3 regions of the Micromonospora sp. NBC_01655 genome follow, and region 2 is predicted to be linked to each of the others. Evidence: riboswitches for the same ligand, from Rfam matches in the RefSeq annotation. Region 2 holds a riboswitch; each other region holds the start of a gene.
What was found. Region 2 has a riboswitch for cyclic di-AMP ahead of OOK41_RS18015 (transglycosylase family protein). Riboswitches for the same ligand answer to the same signal wherever they lie in the genome.
Positions count from the first base shown of each region.

Region 1: another riboswitch for cyclic di-AMP. It lies ahead of OOK41_RS10620 (hypothetical protein); the one in region 2 lies ahead of OOK41_RS18015 (transglycosylase family protein).
Region 3: another riboswitch for cyclic di-AMP. It lies ahead of OOK41_RS30805 (hypothetical protein); the one in region 2 lies ahead of OOK41_RS18015 (transglycosylase family protein).

Region 1 is NZ_JAPEQF010000001.1:2,220,261-2,225,641, forward strand. It holds gene OOK41_RS10605 (hypothetical protein) at 89-232, opposite strand; gene OOK41_RS10610 (STAS domain-containing protein) at 586-948, shown strand; gene OOK41_RS10615 (SRPBCC family protein) at 1,045-1,515, shown strand; gene OOK41_RS10620 (hypothetical protein) at 1,598-2,674, opposite strand; cyclic di-AMP (ydaO/yuaA leader) riboswitch at 2,678-2,807, opposite strand; gene OOK41_RS10625 (cation diffusion facilitator family transporter) at 2,961-3,875, opposite strand; gene OOK41_RS10630 (AAA family ATPase) at 3,982-5,381, opposite strand, start outside.
Region 2 is NZ_JAPEQF010000001.1:3,921,261-3,926,641, reverse strand. It holds gene OOK41_RS18020 (hypothetical protein) at 1-1,460, opposite strand, end outside; gene OOK41_RS18015 (transglycosylase family protein) at 1,661-2,323, opposite strand; cyclic di-AMP (ydaO/yuaA leader) riboswitch at 2,321-2,494, opposite strand; gene htpG (molecular chaperone HtpG) at 2,820-4,733, opposite strand; gene pip (prolyl aminopeptidase) at 4,726-5,381, opposite strand, start outside.
Region 3 is NZ_JAPEQF010000001.1:6,972,552-6,977,932, forward strand. It holds gene OOK41_RS30795 (heavy metal translocating P-type ATPase) at 1-1,093, opposite strand, end outside; gene OOK41_RS30800 (YibE/F family protein) at 1,461-2,864, shown strand; cyclic di-AMP (ydaO/yuaA leader) riboswitch at 3,031-3,162, shown strand; gene OOK41_RS30805 (hypothetical protein) at 3,166-4,188, shown strand; gene OOK41_RS30810 (carbonic anhydrase) at 4,268-5,062, opposite strand; gene OOK41_RS30815 (helix-turn-helix domain-containing protein) at 5,306-5,381, shown strand, end outside.

The DNA of each region.
Region 1 (5,381 bases), 1.7 Mb from region 2:
GCAGCCCCGCCCACCGGCGTGGTCCGGCGGTCCGCCCACCCGGGGGGCAGTGCCCCGCCGGGTCCGGCCGCAAACCCGGCGGCGATGGTCAGCGGACGGACACCACCGCCGCGCCGCGGGCGAAGTCGTCATCGTCGTCATCGTCGTCGTCGCCCGCGCCGCCGAAGCCGCAGGCCAGCATGAGAGCGAGCAACGCGCCGACGCCGGCGAGGCCGGCCAGTCTCCGGATCATGAGCGGTCCTTCCGTGGTACGGGTGACGGACGCCGCCGATCGTAGGCGGGGCGGGCAACGGCGGGGGGTCGCCGGGGTGACGTCTCTCACCCGCTCCTGTGGCGGGGCGCGCCCGGCGCACAATGTGCGCGCGAAGGCCGGGGGTCACCGTTACCCTGGGTCGGCGACATCGGCCCCAGGCCGATCGTTTGTAGAACAGGATCTGAAAAGTCCGGATAAGGGCGGGCTCGCTGCGCCCTTATCCATGAATTGCTCATCCCGAGGGGTGGCGACCGAGGCCGTCGGAGGAATACTCTCGGTCGCGGCCCGCGTACTGATGAGGCGCCCGTGAACGGGCGAGTGGAGGTGCTCGCGTGAGCCTGTCGATCGTGAAGTCGGTTCTGCCGGGTGGTGTCATCGAGATCGCCCCGCGCGGTGAGATCGACGTCGACACCGCGTACGAGGTGCGCGAAGCCATCGCAGAGGTGCTCGCCAAGGGGCGTCCCGCCCGCGTCGAGCTCAACATGCGTCTCGTCACCTTCATCGACTCCGTCGGCATCAGCGCGATGGTGGCCGGCTTCCAGACCGCTGAGGTCAGCGGCGTGAAGCTGGTCGTCACCGAGCCGAGCCGGTTCGTGCACCGCCAGCTCTGGGTGACCGGGCTGCTCGGTCTGTTCGGTGCACCGGAGCCCTACTACGCCGGCACCGCCACCCCCGAGGTGCTGCCGGGCGCCTGACGGCCGCCCACCCGGTCCTCGCCGACCCCTGCCGGGTTCGACGTGGGCCGGGCAGTGGTCCTTCCCTCCGGGAGCCGGGTGGGGGACGATCGGGGCGTGCTCCGGCGAGACAGCTTCCAGTACTCGGTCCAGGCCCGCTGCCCCCGGGCCGAGGCGGTGGCGCTGCTGGGCGACCCGGCCCGGCAGGGCGAGCTGCATCCGCTGATCACGCGGGTACGCCGGCTGCCGCCCCGGCCGGGCGCCCGGGCCAGTTACGCCATCACCGACCGGCTCGCCGCCGGGCCGCTGCGCTTCCCCGTGACGTACCAGGCGGACGTGCTGGTCGTCACCGACGACGAGGTCGTCACGGTGGCCCGGCAGCGGCCGGCGACCATCGTGCGCAACCGCACCCGGCTTCGCGACGAGCCGGGCGGGGTGGTCCGGATCGACGTGGAGATCACCCTCGCCGCCCCGGCGCTGCTGTTCCGGTACGCCTTCCAGCAGGCCCGATCGGCGCACCTCGGGCTGGCCCGGAGGCTGGGCGAGGTGCTGGACCGTGCCGGGGACGGCCCGGCTCAGCCGACCTGAGCGGCGCGGCCGGCGACGACCGGGTGCGCCCAGTGACGTGGCGTCCGGTGGCCCGCCGGGCGGCGGACCACCGGACGCGCGGTCAGTACACCGACAGGTGCACGTGGTTGGTGTGGTCGCTGGACGGGTCCCCGTTGCCCCCGCTGTACGCCTTCCAGCCGCTGCTGGGCAGCCAGATCTGCTTGAACCAGATCACGTACAGCACGGCGAGGTTGTCCGCGTTGCGAATGAAGTACGCCGCCAGGTTGTTGCCGTAGGTGCGGTCCCCGCCGGAGGCCACCCCGCCGAAGCCGCCCTTCTGGGCGGCGAAGTCGCAGGCCCGCCCCTTGGGATGCTCCCCGGAGCCGCTGGGCCGGTAGCAGGAGACGTACCGGGTGAAGCCGGCCGACTTGGCCTGCTGGAGCGCGTGCAGCGTTCGCGGGGTGATGCAGCCGTTGGCCGGGGTCGGGTCGTTCACGCTGCACGACTCCGACGGCCAGGACCCGTCGGGGTTGCGCTTCGCGGGGGTGGCGTTCGCGCTGGAGGTGCCCCGGTTGGCCCCGCCGCCGCTGGCGCTGGCGCTGGCCTTCTCGTTGGCCACGGTCAGGGCCTGCTCGGCCTGTGCCTTGCGCTTGGCCATCACCGTGACCTGTTTGCGCTGCTCGCGGATCTCCCCGTCGAGGGCCAGCCGGGTCCGGGTGGCCTGGTCCCGGCTCTCCAGCAGGTCGCGCAGCGCCCGGTCCTCGTTGGTGGCGACCGCGTCCAGCGCGGCCACCCGGTCCAGGAAGCCAGCCGGGCTGGTGCTGTTGAGCAGCGCGGACACCGGGCTGAGCCGGCCCGACTTGTACGCCACCCCGGCGATCTCGTCGACCTTGGCGCCGCGCACGATCAGCTCCGCCTCGACGGTCTTGAGCTGGCCGCCGAGCTGCTGCTGCCGCTTGACCGAGCGGGCCAGGGCGCTCTTGGCGTCCAGGTAGCCCTTGCTGGCCGCTTCGAGCTGGGCGCGCAGGGCCGGCGTGCCGCCCTCCTCGTCCTGGCCGGGCGCGGCGGCGCGCAGGCCGGTGGGCGGGGCCGCACCGGCCGGGGCCACCGGCCCGAGCCCGAGGCCGACGGCGAGCGTCAGCACCAGCATCGCCGCCATCCGGGCGGCGGTCCTTCGTTCAGGTGCCACTACTGGCATACGCAGTCCTTCCGTCAGCCGCCGACCGGGTTAGCTGACGGGTTCGGGACGGAAGATCCCTACCGCTCAGGCGGATGCACCCCACGAACATGGTTCCCCGGCTCGCCAGGAGGCGATTAGGCGGCGGCCACCGCAGGCGCCGGAGGGCGCCGCCCGGCGGAGACCGGATCAGAGCCTACCGGTGCGGATGGGGCTCGCGCTGCGTCCGTGACGGACGGTGCGCAGGCCAATGCTTCCAAAACCGGCATACAGGCACAATACACCACCTGATTGATGGGTGTGGGTATCACCAGCCGGTCGGCCCGCAGGGGCCCGCCGACGCCTCGGGCTCCACCTGCAACGTGGCGTGCTCGATGTGGAAGTCCTCGTGCAGGGCGGTGCGGGCCGCGGTCAGCACCGCGCCCACCTCGGCGTCCGGTGCCATGGTCAGGTGGGCCGAGGCGACCTCCATGCCGGAGGTCAGCGTCCAGACGTGCAGGTCGTGCACCTCGACCACGCCGGGCACCGCCGCCAGCCGGTCGTGTACCGCGGTCACCTGGAGGTGCTCCGGCGCGGCCTGCACCAGGATGCGCACCGCGGCCCGCCCGAGCCGCCAGGTGCGGGGCAGGATGAACACGCCGATCGCGACGGCCACCACCGGGTCCGCCCACCACCAGTCGGTGACGGTGATCAGCGCCGCGGCGCTGATCACGCCGACCGACCCGAGCAGGTCGCCCAGCACCTCCAGGTACGCCCCGCGCAGGTTGATGCTCTCCTTCGCCCCGCTGCGCAGCAGCGCGAACGCGACCACGTTGGCGAGCAGGCCCAGCGTCGCCACCACGAGCATCGGGCCCGTGGTCACCTCGGGCGGATTGCCGAACCGGCGGACCGCCTCGACGAGGACGTAGACCGCGACGCCGCTGAGCAGGACGGCGTTGCCGAGCGCGGCGAGCACCTCCAGCCGGTAGAGCCCGAAGGTGCGCTGGGGGGCGGCGGTGGCCCGCCGGGTGGCGGTGATCGCGGCCAGTGCCATGCCGATGCCGAGCACGTCGGTGAACATGTGCCCGGCGTCGGAGAGCAGCGCCAGCGAGCCGGTGCCGAACGCGGCCACCGCTTCGACGATCATCAGCGCGGTGAGCAGCGCGAAGGCCGCCCAGAGCCGCCCCGAGTGGCGGTCCGCGGCGTTCGCCACCGCGCCGTGATGGTCATGACCTGCGCCCACGCCCACACCCTCCGTCCCCGATCCCGACCCGGCCCAATGTATGCTCACATCGCTATGTATGCAAGTAAAGGTCGGACGTCCGACCGGTGACGGGACGGTCAGCCGGTCAGCCGGTCGGGTCGATCGTGGTCAGCCGCTGGGTGGCCCGGGACAGCGCCACGTACAGCGTCCGCACGCCGGAGCCCGGGTCGGCCCGGATCTCGGCCGGGGCGACCAGCGCGACCCCGTCGTACTCCATGCCCTTGGCCTGGAGGCTGGTCACCACCTGGAGGCGCGGCGCGGCCAGGCCGGCGAGCCAGCCGGCGACCTCGTCGCGGCGCGGCACCGGCGTGATCACCCCGACCGTCCCCGCCACCTCGCCGAGCAGCGCGGCGACCGCCGCGACGGTGGCCCGTTCCAGCTCGGCCGGCGGCACGGTCAGCGCGACCGGCTGCACGCCGGTGGACCGCACCGCCCTGGGCAGCGCGAGGTCCGGGTAGAGCCGGCGGATCTCCGCCGCCGCCACCGCGAAGATCTCCGCCGAGTTGCGGTAGTTGGTGGTCAGCTCGAACTGGTGCCGGCGCCGCCGGCCCAGCGCCTGGTCCCGGGCCCGGGTCAGCTCCTCCTCCTGGCCGGTCCACGCGGTCTGCGCCGGGTCGCCCACCACCGTCCAGGACGCCAGCCGGCCGCGCCGGCCGATCATCCGCCACTGCATCGGCGAGACGTCCTGCGCCTCGTCGACCACCACGTGCGCGTACTCGCGGTAGTCCTCGGGGCGCTGCCGGGCCGCCTCCCGGGCCGCCCGCTGCCGGTCGGCGTGCGTGCTCAGCTCGCGCACGCCCCCGGCGAGCTGGAACGGGTCCCGCTTCGGCTTCCTCGGCCGCACCGGCTTGCCCAGCAGCGCGTCCAGCTCGTCCAGCAGGGCGATGTCGGCGATCGTCAGCCCTTCGGCGTCCAGCGTCCGGTACGCCTCGGCCAGCAAACCGATCTCCGACCGGGACAGGATCCCCCCGGCATAGCGGTGCAGCCGGTCCGGGCGGGCCAGCCAGCCCAGCACGTGCCGGGGGTGCAGCCGGGGCCACCACGCCTTGAGGAACTCGCGGAACTCGGGCCGCTCGGCGATCTCGTCCTCGAACGCGCGCTGTTCCGGCAGCCGCCCGAGGTTCAGCCGCCGGGCCTGCGCCCACAGCGCGGCGAACACCCCGTCGAAGCCGGCCCGGCGCACCTCGTTGCGGCGGGCCCCCCGGGGCAGCGCCCGCTCCCGGATGCCGTCCAGCTCCCGGCGGTCCAGCCGGAGCAGTGCGCCCCGGTAGAGCAGGCGCAGCTCGCCCGGCCCGCCCGGGACCGCGTCCCGGGCCGCGCGCTCCAGCACCCGCCGCATCCGCAGCGACCCCTTCACCGCCGCCACGTCGGGCGGGTCGGTGCGGGTCGCGCTCATCCCCGGGAACAGCGAGCCGAGCGAGTGCAGCGTCGCGGTCTCCTCGCCCAGCGACGGCAGCACCGAGGCGATGTACTCCACGAACACCG
Region 2 (5,381 bases):
CCCAGCAGCTCCGGTTCGTCCACGTGGTGGCGCAGTACCCCGCAGGCCAGGTCGCCCAGCGCGGACAGCGTCCGGGTGGACGCGTCCCGGGCGTGGGTGGCGTCGGTGACCAGCGCGGCCAGCACCGGCCGCGAGTCGGCGCGCAGCGGCCGGGCCATGGTCGCCAGGGTGGCCAGCGCCGCCGACCGGACCGGATCCTGCTCGTTGCGCAGCCCGGCGAGCCGGGCCACGGCCTCGGCCACCGCCGCCGGGTCGTCGCTGCGCCGCGCGGCGGTGAGCAGCAGCTCGTACGCGCTCGCCCGGTCGTGGGCGTCGGCGGCGCGCAGGGCCGGCGTCAGCACGGCGGACGCCTCCGGCCAGGGCAGCTCGGCACTCCAGGCGCGCACGGCGGCCTCGTCGGCGCGGACCCGGTCCAGGGTGAGCACCCGCCGGGCCTCCCGTTCCCGCCAGCGCCGGGGCAGCACCGCCATGACCGCCGGGGACGGGATCGTGGCGGCCGTCTCGACGTCGGCGAGCGCGGCGTCGTACAGGGCGCCGCGTGCCGCCGGGGGCAGCGCGTCCAGCAGCGCCGCGAGGCGCGTGTCGTCGGCGCGCTGTCGCCGGGCGAGCGTGACCAGCTCCGCCGGCGGCAGCGCGCCGAGGCGGCGCAGCAGCGCCGGGGGCAGGGCGGTCCGGGCCAGCCAGCCGGCCCGGGCGGGGGCGGTCAGCAGCGCGAGCACCCGGTGCGGGAACGCCGCGGCGAGCACGCCGTAGCCGGTGAGATCGCCGGGGAGCCCGTCGGCCGGGGCGTGGCGTTCGAGCAGGGTGAGCACCCGCTCCGGGCGGTCGACCGCCGTGCCGAGCAGCGCGCCCGCGCGGGCCGCCCACCAGCGGAAGCGTTCCGGGCCGTCGAGGCCGGGCAGCGTCGCCTCGGCGTGGTCGAGCAGGATCCCGGCGTGCCGGCCGGCCAGGGCCGCCCCGCTGCCGAGCGCGTGGTCGAGCAGGGGCAGCAGCCGGCGTACCGTGTCGGGGCCGCAGGCGGGCAGCAGCGCGACCGCCTCGGCATCGCCGAACCGGTCCCGGACGGCGTCGACGAGCCGGTCGGCGACCTCCGGGCGGCGCGGCGACCGCAGCGACCGGTACACCAGCCGGCGCAGGTCGGCGGGCGCGTCGGCGAGCAGGGGGCGCAGGTCGTCGGCGGTGAGCCAGCCGGCGCGCAGGCAGGCGCGGACCGCGACGGCCCGGATCGCCCCGTGCGGGTCGTCGAGGGCGGCGGCCACCCCGGCCCGGTCGCCGACCACCTGCGCCGCGGTCACGGCGAGGAACCGGTGGTACGCGGATCCGGCGCGCAGGTCCGCGAGCACCCCGGCCAGCCGGCCGGCGGCGGCGAGGTCCCGGGCCCGGGCGGCGAGGGTGCTCGTCCGCTCCCGGTACGGCAGGTCGTCGAGGTCGTCGAGCAGGGCGGTGATACGGCGCGGCATCGCGCCATTGTGCCCAGAACCGGGTTCGGCGGCCGACCCGTTTTGCGGGGCGGCGACGTCACGTGGAAGGTGCCTCCGCCGCGGTCCGGGTGCCACCCGGCGACGACGCGGAAGCGCCCGGCCGGAGGAACCGGCCGGGCGCTTCGCCGCTGGGTGCCCCGGGACCGGGGCGCCAGGTCGTACCGACCCGGCCGGGCGCGTCAGAGGCTGAGCCGCTGGCCCGGGAAGATCAGGTTCGGATGCTTGCCCACGACCCGCTCGTTCTTCTCCCACAGGGCGCGCCAGCCGCCCCGCACGCCCTGCGCCGTGGCGATCTCGGAGAGGGTGTCGCCCGATCGGACCAGGTAGGTCCGCCCGCCGTCGGACGGGGCGCTCTTCGGTGCGCTTCTCGTGGTGTCCCGCTTGCCGCGCGAGGCCGGCTTCTCGGTACGCGGGGACCGCTCCTTCGGGGCGGCCTTCGACTCGGACCTCCGCTCCGACTTCGGGCTGGCCTTCGTCGAGCCGCCCTTCTTGCCGCAGGTCGGCCACGCCCCGATGCCCTGGCCGTCGAGCACCTTCTCGGCGATGCGGATCTGCTCGCTCCGGGTCGCCAGGTCGGCTCGGGCGGCGTACCTCTTGCCGCCGTAGCCGGCCCAGGTGCCCTGCGAGAACTGGAGGCCGCCGTAGTAGCCGTTGCCGGTGTTGATGTGCCAGTTTCCGCCGGACTCGCACCTGGCGACGGCGTCCCAGTTGACCGCGGCCTGGGCCGGTGCGGCCGGGCCGGCCAGGGCGACGGCCCCGGCGAGTGCGCCGGCCGCGAGAGTGCCGACGGTGACGCGGCGAGCGGTCACCCGATGGTGGCGGGCGGTGTATTGAGTTGCCATGTGATTCCTCCACGCCGGCGAGGTGAGCTGTCGGGTTCGGGCCGAGGAGCCCGGCCGCCGAAGGCGGCTTCACCCCGAGGTGCGGTGCACCGAGGAACGTGTGGGTCCCCCGCTCCTGCCTGACTGACAAGGGAACCGACGGCCGGCGGCAGGACTAGGCGTTACCGACCGTGGTGGCCGCGTTTGCGGACTCGACCGACGTTAGACACGGTTCGTGACGGCCGCCCACCTCTTGTGAAGTTCTTCACCCGCTCGGGCGAACCCGCCAACCGTCGAGTTGCGATACTGCGTAGGGCATGCAGGGGAGGGCGTGGGGCCGAGTCCGATCAGGTCGGACCGGCTTCGGGCCACCTCGGCCCGTGACGCTCAGTCATGTCGGTCCGATTGTGCCCACCCGGAAGTCGAACACGCCGAGTAATCCCCGAAACGGCGCGCGCCGGGCGTCCACGGTCGACACGTGTCGACCGGGAGCCCGGCGCGCGGTGCGGCTCGGCGGCTACAGGGTACGGGCCAAGCGGTCGGCGAGGACACGGGTGAACCGGGACGGGTCGGCCAGCTCGCCGCCCTCGGCCAGCAGCGCCATCCCGTACAGCAGCTCGGCGGTGTCGCCGACCGCGTCGGATCCGGCGTCCTGCTCGTGGGCCTTGCGCAGCCCCTCGACCAGCGGGTGCCCCGGGTTCAGCTCCAGGATCCGCTTGACCTGCGGCACCTCGTGCCCCATCGCCCGGTACATCTTCTCCAGGGTCGGGGTGATGTCGTGGGCGTCGCCCACCACGCAGGCCGGCGAGGTGGTCAGCCGGGTGGAGAGCCGGGCCTCCTTGACGTTGTCGGAGAGCCGGTCCGTCATCCAGGTCAGCAGGTCGGCGTACTCCTGGCGCTGCTGCTCCCGGGCGGACTCGGCTTCCTTCTTCTCCTCCTCGGTGTCCAGGTCGACCTGACCCTTGGCGATGGAGCGCAGCGGCTTGCCGTCGAACTGGCCGACCCGCTCGACCCACACCTCGTCCACCGGGTCGGTGAGGATCAGCACCTCGTAGCCCTTGGCCCGGAACGCCTCCATGTGCGGCGAGTTCTCGATCATCGACCGGGACTCGCCCGTCATGTAGTAGATGTCGCCCTGGCCGTCCTTCATCCGCTCGACGTAGTCGCGCAGGCCGGTCAGCTCGGCCGGATCGTGGGTGGAGGCGACGGAGACGATGTCGAGGATGGCCTCGGTGTTGTCCGGGTCGTCGAGCAGGCCCTCCTTGACGGCCGGGCCGAACTCCGACCAGAAGGTGCGGTACTTCTCGGCCTCGTTGGCCTTCATCTCCTTGACGGTGGCGAGGATCTTCTTCACCAGCCGGCGGCGGACCACCTGGATCTGGCGGTCCTGCTGGAGGATCTCCCGAGAGATGTTCAGCGACAGGTCGTGCGCGTCGACGACGCCCTTGACGAAGCGCAGGTAGTTGGGCATCAGCGCGTCGCAGTCGTCCATGATGAACACGCGCTTGACGTAGAGCTGCACGCCTCGGCGGGCCTGCGGGGCGAACAGGTCGACCGGGGCGTGCGACGGCAGGAACAGCAGCGCCTCGTACTCGAAGGTCCCCTCCCCCCGCATGTGGATGGTTTCGAGGGGGTCGGCCCAGTCGTGGCTGACGTGCTTGTAGAACTCCTTGTACTCGGCCTCGTCGACCTCACTGCGCGGGCGAGCCCAGAGCGCCTTCATCGAGTTGAGGGTCTGCACGTCCCGGGTGGTCTCGTCGCCCTCGCCCTTGCGCTCGACCGTCATCCGGATCGGCCAGGCGATGAAGTCGGAGTACCGCTTGACGATCTCGCGGATCTTCCACTCGGCCGTGTAGTCGTACAGGTGGTCGTCGCTGTCCTCCGGCTTGAGGTGGACGGTGACGGAGGTGCCCTGCGGCGCGTCGTCGACGGTCTCGACGACGTACGTGCCCTCGCCGGTGGACTCCCAGCGGGTGCCCTCGTCCTGCCCGGCTCGGCGGGTGACCAGGGTGACCTTGTCGGCGACCATGAAAGTGGCGTAGAACCCGACGCCGAACTGGCCGATCAGGTCGGCGGACCCGGCCGAGTCCTTCGACTCGCGCAGCTTGGCCAGCAGCTCGGCGGTGCCGGACTTGGCGATGGTGCCGATCAGGCGGACCACGTCGTCGCGGGACATGCCGATGCCGTTGTCCCGGACGGTCAGGGTCCGCGCGTCGCGGTCGACCTCGATCTCGATGTGCAGGTCCGAGACGTCGGCCGCGAGATCCTTGTCGACCATGGACTCCAGGCGCAGCTTGTCCAGCGCGTCGGAGGCGTTGGAGACCAGCTCGCGCAGGAAGACGTCCTTGTTCGAGTAGATCGAATGGACCATCAGCTGGAGCAGCTGGCGCGCCTCCGCCTGGAACTCCAGCGTCTCGATCCGGTTACTCACACCGACCCCCTTCTGTGACTGACGAACCTCCGCGCACAGGATACGAGCCGTCGCTGCCCGTCGCGTCACCCGCCCGGCGGGCCGGCGCGAGCCGCAGTTCCCCGCCCGGCGGCGGCGGGGCGAACCGGTCCAGCGCGGCGCGCAGGTGACCGCGCAGGGCGTCGCTGCCGGTGTGCCCGGAGTCGGCGACCACGATCAGCTCGGCGTCGGGCCAGGCGCGGGCCAGCGACCACGGCGTCTCCAACGGCGAGCCGAGGTCGAGGCGGCCGTGCACGAGGACCCCGGGAATCCCGGCCAGCCGGCCGGCGTCGCGCAACAGGGCATCGTCGTCCAGCCACGCCCCGTGGGAGAAGTAGTGCGCGCAGATCCGGACGAACGCCAGCCGGGCGTCCGACGGCCGGTCGCTGTACACCCCGGGCCTGCCCTGGGGCTCCAGCGAGACGACGGCATCCTCCCAGGCCAGCCAGGCGTTCGCCGCCCGGTGCCGCACCCGCGCGTCCGGGTGCTCCAGCAGGCGCGCGTACGCGGCGAGCAGGTCGCCGGCCGGCCCCTGGCCCGGCTCGACCGTCGGGCGGTCGGCCGCCGGCACGGCGTCGGCGAACCGCCGCCACTGCTCGGGGAAGAACCGGCCGACGCCCCGGTACAGCC
Region 3 (5,381 bases), 3.1 Mb from region 2:
ACAGCACCGCGTCGACGGTGCGCATCCGCTCCAACGCGAGCCGGTCGCGGACCAGGATGCCGCAGCGCGCCGCGACCGCCGTGGAGAGCGCGACGACCAGCGGGATCGCCAGGCCGAGGGCGTGCGGGCAGGCGATGACCAGCACGGTGACGGTACGCACCACCGCCTCGCCGGGGTCGCCCAGGCTCGCCCAGACCAGCACCGTCAGCACGGCCGTGGCGGTGGCGACGTAGAACAGCCAGGCCGCGGAGCGGTCGGCCAGCACCTGGGCCCGGCCGCCCGAGCCCTGCGCCTCGGCGACCATTCGCCGGATACCGGCCAGGGTGGTCTCCTCGCCCAGCGCCGTCACCTCGACCCGGACCGCCGAGTCGGTGGCCACGGTGCCGGCCACCACCTTGTCCCCGGCCGACCGGCCGACCGGGCGGGACTCCCCGGTGATCATCGACTCGTCCAGCTCGGCGGCGCCGTCGACCACCCGCCCGTCGGCCGGTACCCGGCCGCCCGGCCGGACCAGCAGCACGTCACCGACGCGCAGTTCGGCCACCGGGACCTGGTCGGTGCCGCCGCCCGGCCGGATCCGCTCCGCGTCGTCGGGCAGCAACGCGGCCAGCGCCGCGAGGGCACCCCGGGCCTGGCCGATCGCCTTCATCTCCTGCCAGTGCCCGAGCAGCATGATGGTGACCAGCGCGGCCAGCTCCCACCAGAAGTCCAGGTCGAACGCGCCGACGCTGGTGGCCAGCGACGCGACGTACGCGACGGTGATCGCCATCGCGATGAGCAGCATCATCCCGGGGGTCCGGTCGCGCAGCTCGCGGACCGCGCCGACGAGGAACGGCCAGCCGCCCCACCAGAAGACCACCGAGCCGAGTACCGGGCCGACCAGCGCCCGGCCGGGGAACTCCACCGGGTGGCCGAACCAGCCCGTCACCATGTGGCTGGTGGCGACGATCGGCAGGGTCAGCGCCAGGCAGAGCCAGAACCGGCGGCGGAACATCTCCGGGTCGTGCCCGGCATGCCTGTCGTGCCCCGCGTGCTCGTCGCGCCCCACGTGGCCGGCGTGCTCGTCGCGCCCGGCGGGCTCGTGGTGGGCCATGGTCCCAACATGCCTCTTCGCCGGACCACGCGCCCGCCATACCCCCACGATCGACCGCCATACCCTCACGATCGACACCGGATGCCGCGCAACGGGGGTTCGATCGACGGGAAGAGCGCGGTGTGCGGGATACGGAGTCGATCATGACTGTCCCGGGCCCGCCGGGACACCTCCCGGCGGGCCGCCCGGCGCGCGACCTGCGTTCCCAGGTGAGGATGGCTACCATTTCGGGCGATGGTCGTCCGGATTCCGCATCGCCCGCCCCGCGTACCCCGCCGGGTGGTGCCCGACCCGGCGGCCGGGCCGCTGCCGAACCGCCCCGGGCCGCCGGCCCGTGCCCCGCGCTGACACCGTTTGGAGACCGTCGATGGGCGCCGACCACACCCGACCTGCCCCGCCCACCCCGCCCGGGGTGCGGCGGATCCTCGTCGCGACCGTGGTGCCGCTCTTCGTGATCACCGTGATCGCGGCGGTCGTCCTCTGGCCCCGCGACGGCGGCCCGCGGGGCGACGACAGTGCGGCGGTGCCCCGGTACCACGGCACGGTGACCCGGGTGGTGACCGAGGCGTGCCCGCCGCAGCCGGAGACGCCGCAGGACGGGGGCGGGCCGGGCGCGCAGGACGGCCCGTGCGGCACGGCCACCGTCCGGGTGGAGCAGGGGCCGGACGCCGGGCAACAGGTCGAGACGCCGATCCCGACCGGTCCCGGCGCGCCCACCGTCGCCGTCGACGACCGGATCGTCCTGGTCGAGCTGACCGACCCCGCCGACCCGACGGCCAGCGCCTACAACATCGCCGAGCACCAGCGCGGCACCCCGCTGGTCTGGCTCGCGGTGGTGTTCGCGCTGGCGATCGTCGCGTTCGGCCGCTGGCGGGGGCTGGCCGCCCTGGCCGGCCTGGCCGCCAGCTTCGCCATCCTGCTGACGTTCGTGCTGCCCGGGATCGGCGCCGGCGGGTCGCCGCTGCTGATCGCCGTCGTCGGCTCGGCGCTGATCATGTTCGTGGTGCTGTACCTGACCCACGGGGTGAGCGCGCAGACCTCCGTCGCGGTCCTCGGCACCCTGGGCAGCCTGGTGCTCACGGGCGTCCTCGGCACCCTGGCCACCGCCGCCACGCACCTGACCGGGTACGGCAGCGAGGACGCCACCACCCTGTCGATGTTCCGGGGCGACGTGGACCTGCACGGGCTGTTGCTGGCCGGCATCATCATCGGCTCGCTCGGGGTGCTCGACGACGTCACGGTCACCCAGGCGGCCACGGTGACCGAGCTGGCGCAGGCCAACCCGGGGCTGTCCCGGTTGCAGCTCTACCGGGCGGCCACCCGGGTCGGCCGGGCGCACATCGCGTCCACGGTGAACACCATCGTGCTGGCGTACGCGGGCGCGTCGCTGCCGCTGCTGCTCCTGCTCACCGCCGACTCCCGCCCGGTGACCGAGATCCTGACCACCGAGTTCATGGCGCAGGAGATCGTCCGCAGCGCCGTCGCCACGCTGGGCCTGATCGCCGCCGTGCCGCTGACGACCGGGCTGGCCGCGGTGGTCACCGCGGCGGGCCGGGCCGCCGCGGCCGGACCCGGGCGGCCGGCCGGCGACGGGGACGTCCCGGCCTCGCGTACCCCCGGTGTGGACCGGCGTCCTGCGGAGCGGGACCTCGCGCTGGAGGCGCTCAGCGGCGGGCGGCCCGACGACCGGTTCCCCGGCGGCCCGGCCCGGCCCACCGACCCCCCGGCCCAGTGGGCCGGCCGAGAAGGGAGCACGGACAGCACATGGTGACATCTCGCAGCGTGACCGGGAGTGGCGGCACGCCTGAGAACCGCGTCACTGACTACCGACAGCGATTACGAAATGACGCATTTAGTCGGCATCCGGACGTAGATCCCGAGGATGCCTCTCGGGTAACCTCGCTGCCGGTCACCGCCGAAGGCGCGCAGCGGCGCCTGCGGTGCCGCCGCCCAATCGCCGCGAGGCGAGCCGGGGATCCAGGTACCTGGGGTGCATCCGCGCGAGCGGTAGGGGCCGGTTCCGTCCCGAACCCGTCAGCTAACCCGGTCGGCGGTCGATGGAAGGGAACACTGTGACGGCACCCCTGCGCCGCTGGTTGACACCCGTGGTGGCCGCGTTCGCCGCGTTGGCGATCCTCGCCGGGCCGGCCGCCCCGGCGCTGGCCGCGCCCTCCACCCCCAAACCGTCGGGGCACGAGGAGGACGACGAGCCCCAGTTGATCACCGACGTCATCGAGGCGGCCAACCGGGAGTACGCCCAGGCCAAGACGAGGCTCGACAAGTCCACGAAGCGCCAGCTCCAGCTCGCCATGGAGGTGAAGCGGGCCGAGCAGGAACTGGAGGCGCTCGCCCCGCAGGTCGGCGAGATGGCCGCCCAGTCGTACCGGACCGGGCGGATCGGCCCGATGGCGGTGCTGCTGGAGAGCGGCGCACCGGACTCGTTCGTCAAGCGCGCCACCGCCCTCGACCAGCTCAACATGATCAACGCGCGGAAGCTGAGCGAGGTGAACGACGCCAAGGAGCGCGCGGTGCAGGCCAAGCTCGCGCTCGACGCCGAGATCCGCGAGCAGAAGAAACAGACTGCGATCATGGCGAAGAAGAAGTACGACGCCGAGAAGTCCCTCGCGCTGGTCGGCGGCAAGGGCTTCACCGGTGGCCTGGTCAACGCCACGTCCCCGGTCGCGAGGATCGCGCCGGGCCGGAGCTCGGACGGCGACTGGCGTCCCGAGTCGTGCAGCGAGAACGACCCGACCACCTCCGGCTGCATCACGCCGCGCACGCTGCACGCGTACAAGGAGACCAAGAGGGCCGGCTTCAGCCGGTTCGTCGGCTGCTACCGGCCGGGCGGGCCGTGGGAGCACCCCAAGGGCCGCGCCTGCGACTGGTCGTTGCAGAACAGCGGGTTCGCTCCCTGGCACAACAACGACACCCGGATGTACGGCAACAACCTCGCCGCGTTCCTCATCCGCAACGCCGACCGGCTCGGCATCTACTACGTCATCTGGAACCGGCAGATCTGGTTCCCGGCGACCGGCTGGAAGTCCTACAGCGGGCCCTCCAACCACACCGACCACGTGCACATGTCGCTGCTCTGACGACGCCGCCACGCGATCGAGGGCCGTCCCGCATCCCAGCGCGGGGCGGCCCTCGTCGTGTCGCGCCGCTGCGGGCGCCTCAGGCGGCGGCCGGGGCGCTCAGGGCGTTCGGGGCGGCCGGGGCGCTCAGGGCGTTCGGGGCCGCCGGGGCGCTCAGGGCATCCGGGGCGTCCGGGGCGTCCGGGGCGGCGGCGACGGCCGGGACGGAGCCGGCGGGCACCGCGGCCACCGTCCGCACCTCGCCCGCGCTGAGCCGGTACGACATCCCGACCACCGCGCACCGCCCGGCGGCGACCTCGGCGGCCAGCACGGGCGAGTCGGCGAGCATCGCCTCGACGGTCTGCGCGATGTGGATGTCGACGATCCCGTCGATGTCCTCGACCCCGCGCTCGGCGGCCCGGTGCAGGCTGGGCACCACGGCGTCCACCACGGCCCGCAGGTGGCCGACGGGCGGGGTGCCGGTGCTGGCCGCCGCCCGGGCCGCCTGCACGGCGCCGCAGGAGTCGTGCCCGAGCACCACCACCAGCGGGGTGCCCAGCACGGTCAGCGCGTACTCCACGCTACCCAGCACCTCGGGGCCGACGGTGTGCCCGGCGGTGCGGACCACGAAGAGGTCACCCAGCCCCCGGTCGAAGATGATCTCGGCGGCCAGCCGGGAGTCGGAGCAGCCGACGATCACGGCGAACGGGTGCTGGCCGTCGGCGACGGCCGCCCGGTGGCTGGCGTCCTGGTTCGGGTGGCGCGGCACCCCGGTGACGAACCGGCGGTTGCCCGCGTGCAGCTCCGCGAGGGCCCGGTCCGGGGCGAGCGGGCCGGGGTCGCCCGGGCGAGCGGCCGGCGACGGGGCGACCCGCCCCACACCCGTCCCGGCCATCGACTTGCTCGCATGATCCATGCCCCACCACCTCGCCCTTCGGCCACCCGACCAGTCCGTCCACCGTCACACGCAGCTAAAGATACGTCAAGCGTTACGTGATACGCATTTCATACGTCGGGAAGTCCTTGCGCACGGGCGCGGCCCGTAAGTGGCGCACGTGGGCCGCCCCCGCGCCCCCCGACCGCGCCCGCGGGCCGCCCAGGGCCGTGGGTGGGACGCGCCCGCCATAACATGTCGGACATGACGACGACGGCTGGCGCGAGCGGGAGCACCCGGAACTGGACGTTCCTCACCAACCACGCGCACGTGCTGCTCG